Regions from separate parts of the Bradyrhizobium sp. ma5 genome, predicted to be linked through region 1. Evidence: riboswitches for the same ligand, from Rfam matches in the RefSeq annotation. Region 1 holds a riboswitch; the other holds the start of a gene.
The links. A riboswitch is a leader RNA that binds a small molecule or an ion and turns the genes downstream of it on or off. The one in region 1 is predicted to bind ZMP and ZTP.

Region 1 (4,405 bases):
ATTGTCGTCCCGGAATGAAACCATTCCGGCCGTCGGTGATTGGTCTCGCGTGGCCGCTCGACCTGCGGCCGTCCCGGATGCCGCATGCTGAGATGCCCGCGGCTTCTGTGCTGGGCGGCTCGATCGGGCGTCGAGGGTGAGGGCACGACGATGCGGATCGGCTTGGCGTCGTTTCGAAGGCATACCGCCGGACGTCTCGGTGAGGGCGGCCTTTGCGTCAGCCTGCTGCTGTCGGCGATCGCGGTTGCCGGGACTGCGGCTTGGTTCATGCTCCCTGAGCCGAGCGATGCCGGAGAGCAGGATGTCAGGCCGGCGTCTTCCGCCGTCATCCGCTCCGCGCAGGATGCATCGACCGGTGCGCAGCCTGCCCAAATCACAAATCAAGCCGCTAGGGATGCGCCGGCCGCACCGGCAGGTGAACCGGCCACGGTCGGCATCGCCACCGCCGCGCAGCCAGCCGAGGCGGCCAAAGCGTCCGAGCCCGGAACCGAAAGATCGCCGCTGGACCGGCTGCGGATCGCTTCGCAATCCTGGCGGCGCGGCGGGCTGGGTTCGAAGATGCTGGTCACCCTGACGCTGCGTAATGCCAATGATTTCGCGGTAAAGGATATCCAGATCGCCTGCGCCTTCATCCGCAGCGACGGCAGCCCCGTGACGGAACGCAAGCGGCTGATCCCGGACACCATCGCTATGAAGAGCCGCAAGACCTATCCGCGAATGCTGATCGGGTTCGTAAACGTTAACGCAAACAAGGCGAAATGCGCCGTCGTGACGGCCAGTCGGGCTTAGTCCCTGCATCCCGAAAAAGTGACCGGGAATTGACTTGCCGGGTGAACCGTAACGGCCAGGCAGGAACTAACTAATAAGCCGACCGTTAGAGAACGACCCGGAAGCGCAGGATGGCGTCTGTCCGGGTGATCATGCGCAGACGATGAATTCGTTGCGCGATGGCTGGTGTCGTCGCGTCGAGTTGAACCGCGCCCGCAGCGCGGGGGGAGCTATCAAAATGCCTGTGGCGCGTTATTTCCTGTTCGTTGGTGGCGTGCTGCTTGCGCTGCTCTTCGTCGTCAATGCCTTTGTACCGCAGGAGGCCGTGGTCGCCAGCCAGGGCCTATCGTCGCCCGGCGTCGACAGCAAGACCATGGTACGCATCAAGTCGACCCAAAAACTGCCGGAGCGGGTGGTGTACGACACCAACCTGCCGACCCTCGTTCCGTCGCAGGTGAACGCGGTTGCCGCAGCGGCCCCGCCGGCTGCCAGCGACGCATCGGCGCAGGCCCGCGTCCGCAACACGTTCGCCCAGTTCATTCCGCCGGAGAAGGCTGACGCACAGAAGGGCACCGTGGTGGCCGAGGCGAAGCCGGCCGAGCAGCCGGTGCAGGCGCCGAAGAAGCACAAGATTGCGCGCAGCCATACCCATTCCCAGCAGCCGATGCGGCTGGCCCAGCCCGGCATGTATCAGCCTTATCGTGTCGCGCAGCAGCAGCCGCGCATGGGCTTCTTCGGCGGCTTCGGCACCTGGTAGGCGAGGACACGCCGCAATCGGCAAGCGATACGCCGCCGCAGACACTTGCGGCGGCATTTTCATGTCCGCGAGATCAGACGGGTAACCGGTTGCGGGAAGGCGGCCGGGTGGCCGGAACCGGTTAGCGCGGCAGGCGCGGAATCTTGTCGGCGAAGCCGTTGTAGCAGGTCAGCCGCTCGTCCTCTTCCTTGACGAACCGACAATCGGCAACACCCTTGGCAGGGGCGGCCTTCGGCTTGGGCTGCGGCTTGAAGATCTCGTCGTAGCACATCAGCCGCTCCTTGGTGGCGTCGTCGATGTCCTGGCAGGCCTGGAGCTTCTGCGCGACCGATTGCGGCTTGCCAGGTGCAGCCTTCTCGCCCTTCTTGGCTGCCGATTTCTTCCCGACCTGGACCAGCGGCTTGTCGCCGACCATCGGCTGCGGGGCCGCCGCCGGCTTGTCGGCGGCGGGGGGTGGCGTGGTGGCTGGAGCGGTGCCTTGAGCATGCGCGGCAGCCGGGCAGAGGAGCGCCAGCGCGAGGATGATATGTCTCATGATGAAAATATCCGAAGTGGCGTGATGACCGGAAGGATGGCGCCGGGGATCGGAAAAGCCCGGCAAGCGCCGAGGCTTATCGCAAGTTCTGCCCGAATCCTACCCCCGGAGGGGGCCTGCCCGGCACCGATCCACCGGCAAAGCAGGGGCAATTCGTCGCCGGTTCGGCCGCAAGCGGGCGTGATTTGCGTTTGCCGGGCCGGGCGGCTATGACGGCGCCATCTGCGCGACTGGCGCTTGGATGGACCACCATCGGGGAGCGCAGAGACTGAACGCCGCGCGCCTGGGCACCGCTTCGAAACGGAGGTGCCATGACGGCGAACATTCTTGATGGGCATGCACATGCCCAAATTGTCATCGACAAGGTTGCGAGCGAACTGGACCGGCTGCCCCGCGCGCCCGGGCTCACGGTCGTGCTGGTGGGCGATGACCCGGCGAGCCAGATCTACGTGCAGAGCAAGGTCAGAATGGCCGGGCGGCTTGGCCTGCGCGGCGAGGTCGAACGCCTGCCGGATGACGCCAGCGAAACCGATCTGCTGGCCAGGATCGATGCGCTCAACGCGCGCGATGATATCGACGGCATCCTGATTCAGCTGCCGCTGCCGGCGCATATCGACGCCTTGCGCGTGATGGCGGCGGTCGATCCCGCGAAGGATGTCGACGGCCTGCACGCCCTGAACGCAGGCCGGCTGTTTCACGGCGACGATGCCTTGGTGCCGTGCACGCCGCTCGGCTGCCTCAGGCTGATCAAGTCGATCCGGCCGGATCTCACCGGCGCTCATGCCGTGGTGATCGGCAGCTCCAATATCGTCGGCAAGCCGATGGCCGCGCTGCTGCTGCAGGAGCAGGCGACCGTGACGCAGACCCACATCCACACCCGTGGCATCAGCAAGATCTGCCGCCAGGCCGACATCCTGGTCAGCGCGGTGGGGAAGGCGGGCCTCGTGCGCGGCGACTGGATCAAGCCGCAGGCCATCGTCATCGACGTCGGCACCACGCGCGTCGAGAAGCCGGAGGGCGGCTACGCGGTCTGCGGCGACGTCTTCTTTGACGAGGCGGTGCAGGTCGCCGGCGCGATCACGCCGGTGCCGCGCGGCGTCGGCCCGATGACGATCGCCTGCCTGATGGAGAACACCGTGAAGGCGGCAAAGGCGAGGGCGGCCCGGCTGCAATAGCGCGGGATGCCTGCTGCGAGACGCGAGCGGCGGGTGCCGCGCGCGTCTCGTGCCCGGATGTCCCGTGCGCGAAGTTCATGACCCCTGAGGTAATGGAACGCCCGCAGCATTGGTCTATCGTCGCGCGACACACGGAGGCGGGCGATGCTGTATGCGGAAGATCTCACCGAGGGCCAGACATTCCAGCTCGGCACCTACACCATCGGCGAAGCCGAAATCCTGGAGTTCGCAGGAAAATATGATCCGGTGCCGATCCATACCGATCCCGTCGCGGCCTCGGCGGGCCCGTTCGGCGGCCTGATCGCAAGCGGCTTCAACACCATCGCGATCTATCAGCGGCTCGTCGTGGAGGCGATCTGGACCAAGGTGGCGGGCATCGTCGGGCGGAGCTTCGAGATCCGTTTGCCGAGCCCTGTCCGCCCGGGCGCCACGCTGACCGGGCAATCCCGGATCCAGAAGATCACCATCAGGCCGGAGCGGCGCGACGCCGTCGTGATCTTCAAGACCGAGCTCGTCAACGACGAGCAGCGCCCCGTCCTTGTCCTGGTTCTCGATGCGCTGATCCACATGCGGCCGGCGGAGCAGCAGCGGACATAACCTCTGCCCGGATCGATCTGGCCGCCCGGCAATGCTGCGGCTACCATGGCAAGCCTGCCCCGAACTGGGCGTATCAATGACGTCGTCCTGATATGGCCGGACCGCCGGGCGGCAAATTCGTCGATACGGTTGCAAGACGGATGGTGTGGGCGTGAAGCGCAGCAAGCAGACGCGCGGCGAGATCGAAGCCAAGCAGCACAAGGCTGAGGAATGGCGTCGCACGCTGGCTCAACGCGCCGCCGAACGGCTGCGCCTGCGCGACTACAAGATCGCGCTGGCGCGCGACGAGGTTCCGGTGGTCACGAGCCAGCTCGCACCCACGAACAGCTATTCGATTCCTGATTTCGTCGAACGCGGAACCTATCGGCCCGAGCCGTTCGTCTGCAAGGATTGCGGCGTTGCCGAGGTCTGGACGCCGTTGCAGCAGAAATGGTGGTACGAGACTGCCAAGGGCGACGTGTTCACCAAGGCCGTGCGCTGCCGGGTCTGCCGCACCAGGGCGCGCGCACGCAAATCCGCCGCCCGCCGCGTGCATCTGGAAGGGCTCGCGAGGAAGAAGCCTTCTGCCACGTA
Region 2 (4,405 bases), 2.3 Mb from region 1:
TGGCGATCGGCGATGTCCTGCAACCCGCCTCGCGCCAGAAACTCGTCGACTGGATGGTCGCCAACAGGACCGGCGACACGAGGCTGCGCGCCGGCGTGCCGCGGGATTGGCGGGTTGGCGACAAGACCGGCACCGGCGATCGCGGCACCTATAACGACATCGGCGTGTTCTGGCCGCCCGGCCGCAAGCCGATCGTGGTGACGGTCTACCTGACCGGGGCAAGTGCTCCGATGGAGAAGTGCAACGAGGTGATCGCCAATGTCGCGCGCGCCGTTGCCAATGCGAGCACCGGGCAGACCGGCTAGAGCTGGATAACGCCGCGCGGCATCCCGTCGCCGCGCGGCTCGACTTCGCTGCGCGGCTCCAAAATCGCTGCGCGGCTTGGCAGCATCCAAGGATCATGCGACGCTCAATCCAAATGGCTGACCTGTCAGCAGGCCATACGGAGGACACGTCTTGTATCGCCGCATCGCCCTCGCCGCGCTGTTTGTTGCGGGCCACGCTCACAGCAGCTCTGCTGCGGCCGACCCGGCACGCTGCCGCGAGCTGATCCGCAAATACGAAACCGACAAGGCCCAGCTCAGCGCAGTCGAGATCTCGCTGACGCTATTCTCGGCCGCCAATGCCGATTGCATAAACCTCGCCACTGCGCTGCTCGATGGCGGCGCCTCGGTCGATGCGCGGGACCGGCTCGGTGCAAGACCGCTCAGCCACGCCGCCCGCTCCGGCCATCTCGACATGGTCGACCTGCTGCTGGCCCGCGGCGCGCCGGTCGACGCGCGCAACCTCGCGGGATCGACCGCGCTTTATCTTGCCGCCGAGCGCGGCCATGTCGCGATCGTGCAGCGGCTGATCGACCGCGGCGCCGACGTCAATCTCAGCGGACGCAGCGGCGCCTCGGCGGTCGCGGCCGCCGCCTATGCCGGCCGGGACATGGTGGTGCGCATGCTGCTGGCGCACGGCGCCGACGGCCGCAAGGTTGATGACACCGGCAAGCCACCGGTCGTGTATGCGGCAGCCGGCGGCCAGCTCGGAATCGTCAAGCAGTTGCTCGCGCTCGATATCGACATCAACGCCCGCTACGCCAACGATCTGACGCTCCTGATGTGGGCGACCGGACCGGATGAGACCGTGCCGGAGGCGCAGGCGCTCGAGGTCGTCGCGTATCTGCTGGACGCAGGCGCCAGGGTCGACGATCGCGATGCGCGCGGACGCACGGCGCTGATGATCGCCGCCGAAGGCAACCACCCGGCGATCGCGAAGGCGCTGCTCGCCCACGGCGCCGATGCGGCGCTGGCCGACAAGGCCGGCAAGCACGCCGCCGATCTCACGATCCTGTCCGCGCTGCGCGAGGAGCTGACGCCGCGCTGAAGCTTGACGCGATCGACTCATTGGTTGCGGAAGGTCCGCAGGTCGGCTAAATTCTCCTTTGCGAAGAGTCTCCGTGCTCATTCGTCCTATCGCGCGACTGGCGAGCTAACGTGGAATAGACCACGGGGAAGCGCGAAGGGTTCCGACGCCGATCGCCTGGGCAACCAATCTGCTGGAAAAACAGCGTGTTGAGGAGCCCGATCATGCCGTCGTTTCGCAACGAACTGTCCATCAACGATCAAGAGATCGCCGCTGCCCTTGTGGGGGAAGAGCGCCGTCAACAGGACGGCGTCGAACTGATTCCGTCCGAGAATTACACCTACCCGGAGGTGCTTGAACTGCTCGGATCGGTCTTCACCAATAAATACTCCGAGGGATATCCGGGACGCAGATACTACGGCGGCCAGCAGTATACTGACGACGTCGAGAACCTCGCACGCCAGCGGGCCTGCTCGCTTTTTCGTGCCGAGCACGCCAACGTTCAGCCGCTTTCCGGATCACCGATGAATCAGGCCGTCTATCTCGGCCTGTTGCAGCCCGGCGACACGATTCTCGCTATGGACCTGTCCCACGGCGGTCATCTCACCCACGGCGCGCCGGTGTCCCACATGGGGCGTTTGTTCAACTTCGTTCGCTACAAGACGGCACCGTCAAACGGCGCGATAGATTTCGATGAGCTGCGCGAGATTGCGCGTAAAGCACGTCCGAAGATGGTGTTGTGCGGATACAGCTCCTATCCGCGCGACCTGGACTATGCGGCGTTCAAGAATATCGCCGACGAAGTTGGCGCGCTCACGATGGCCGACGTGAGCCACTATGGCGGATTGGTTGCCGCGAACGTCATGCGCAATCCGCTTGATGCCGGCTTCGACGTCATGACGACGACATCCCACAAGACACTGCGCGGCCCCCGCGGCGGGATCATCCTGTGCCGGAAGGAAAATGCCGGTCGGATCGATGCTTCCGTCTTTCCCGGGTTGCAGGGCGGACCTCACATGAACGTCGTGGCCGGGACTGCCGTGACGCTCAAGAAGGCGGCGACCTCGGATTTCCAGCTTTACGCGCGACAGGTTCTGCGCAACGCGAAGGTTCTTGCCGGCGCGATGATGGAACGCGGGATGAAGCTGGTCACGGACGGGACGGACAATCACATGATGGTCGTCGATACGATAGCGTCCGTCGGACTGGACGGGCGAGCAGCCGAGGACGTGCTCGATGCCATCGCCATCACCACAAACAAGCAAGTTATTCCAGACGATCCGCGTCCGCCGCTCAGGCCAAGCGGTATTCGAATTGGGACACCGGCAGCGACCACGCGTGGCATGGGAGATTCCGAAATGCGCCGCATCGGCGAGTTCATTGCGGGGGCTCTGCAGGCGAACGGAGACGATGCGATCCTCGCGCGTCTCAGGTCGGAGTGCATCGAGATGTGCCGAGCTTTTCCCGTTCCAGGCGTGGTGTCCGGGTCTCGACCGAACTGACCGGAACTTTGACGCTCAGATACGCGGAACGGGGTCGGGCGCTCGCGCCCGACCCGCCCGCCAAAAACGCATATGCGACAGCCCTGCGCTCGCGTGAGGGTCAACCTGCTCGCCGCTACAACCCCGCCAGGTAGTCCACAAGCGCGGCGAGGTCGTCCGGCGACGTCGCGATCATAAGGTCCGACATACCGGGATTGTTGCCGCGGGCGCGGGTGCGGAAATCGGCGATGGTCTTGGCAAGATAATCCCGTCCCATCCCGGCAAGCCGCGGCACCGTGCCGTCGCCCTGGAAGCGATCGAGGTGGCAGGCCGGGCAACCGACCGATGCGCTGGCGCTGAGCGCCTTCGCTGCGACGTCCTTGGGCGCGCTGGGCTGGCCAAGATTCGGCCATGGCTTCTGCGAAAAGTATTCCGCGATCGCCAGCATGTCGTCGCGCTCGAACTGGGTCGCGATCGGCCGCATGATCTCGCTCTTGCGATCGCCGCGCTTGAAATCGCGGAGCTGGATATAGAGATAGCCGGCCTGCTGGCCCCAGATCGTCGGAATGGTCTTGTCGACGGGCTTGCCGTCCTCGCCGTGGCAACCGGTGCAGACCTGCACCTTCTCCTCGATCGTCTCCGCGCGCGCCGCGGCCGTAATCAGCGCCAGTGCGGCGCCGCAGATCATCAATTTACCAAGCATCTGCTCATCCTAAGGCGCAGTATCCGTCCACCTGCGTCATTGCGAGGAGCGATAGCGACGAAGCAATCCATGCTTCCGCATAGGTGACACGATGGATTGCTTCGCTTCGCTCGCAATGACGCAGTTAGAACTTTCATCAAACAAAGCGAAGGCGGGACCGAACCGGTCCCGCCAATGCTTGCACGCGCGATGATGCATCCCGCTTCGGCTCAGTCGAGCGTGAAGGCGATGATGTTGTTGCCGCGCTTGTAGTCGAGCTGGGTGTTACCACCCGCGCCGACCACGACATATTGCTTGCCGCCGATCATGTAGCTCGACGGCGGCGCGTTGACGCCGGCGCCGGCGCGGAAGCTCCACAGCTCCTTGCCGCTCGACGAATTATAGGCCGCGAACTTGCCGTTGCCTTCGCCGGTGAACACCAGGCCGCCGGCGGTAGCGAGGATGCCGCCGATCATCGGCTCGGGTGTCTTGACCTGCCACTTGATCTTGCCGGTGTTGTAGTTCACCGCGGTGATGTTGCCCGACTGCTTTTCGCTCGGGATCACCTTGAAGGCGCCTCCCAGCCACAGCTTGCCGTTCGGATAGGCGGAGCTTTCGACGTGGTAGGTCATCGGCTGGTGCAGGTTGATGGCGTAGGCCAGCTCCTGTCCCGGATCGGTCGCGATCGGCGACCATTCGACGCCGCCATTGGCGCCGGGCAGCATGCGCGCACCTTCCTTGGTCGGCAGCACCCACATGTTCTCCTGCGGCACCATCGCCTCGGAGAAGCGGATCAGGCTGCAGTCCTTGCGATCGTGCACATAGATGTGCCCGGTCTTGCCGGCATGGATGACGCCGGGAATCGTCTTGCCGTCCTTGTCCTTGACGTTGA

Region 2: it holds a riboswitch for ZMP and ZTP, as region 1 does, so the genes downstream of both, glyA (serine hydroxymethyltransferase) here and ACE103_RS24430 (bifunctional 5,10-methylenetetrahydrofolate dehydrogenase/5,10-methenyltetrahydrofolate cyclohydrolase) in region 1, are expected to answer to the same signal.

Annotation. Positions count from the first base shown of each region.
Region 1 covers NZ_CP170156.1:5,227,805-5,232,209, reverse strand. The annotation lists gene ACE103_RS24445 (hypothetical protein) at 151-789, shown strand; gene ACE103_RS24440 (hypothetical protein) at 1,007-1,525, shown strand; gene ACE103_RS24435 (hypothetical protein) at 1,647-2,060, opposite strand; ZMP/ZTP riboswitch at 2,277-2,356, shown strand; gene ACE103_RS24430 (bifunctional 5,10-methylenetetrahydrofolate dehydrogenase/5,10-methenyltetrahydrofolate cyclohydrolase) at 2,372-3,235, shown strand; gene ACE103_RS24425 (MaoC/PaaZ C-terminal domain-containing protein) at 3,380-3,832, shown strand; gene ACE103_RS24420 (zinc-ribbon domain containing protein) at 3,984-4,405, shown strand, end outside.
Region 2 covers NZ_CP170156.1:7,509,906-7,514,310, forward strand. The annotation lists gene bla (class A beta-lactamase) at 1-305, shown strand, start outside; gene ACE103_RS35370 (ankyrin repeat domain-containing protein) at 457-1,371, shown strand; ZMP/ZTP riboswitch at 1,455-1,540, shown strand; gene glyA (serine hydroxymethyltransferase) at 1,575-2,852, shown strand; gene ACE103_RS35380 (c-type cytochrome) at 2,968-3,534, opposite strand; gene ACE103_RS35385 (pyrroloquinoline quinone-dependent dehydrogenase) at 3,744-4,405, opposite strand, start outside.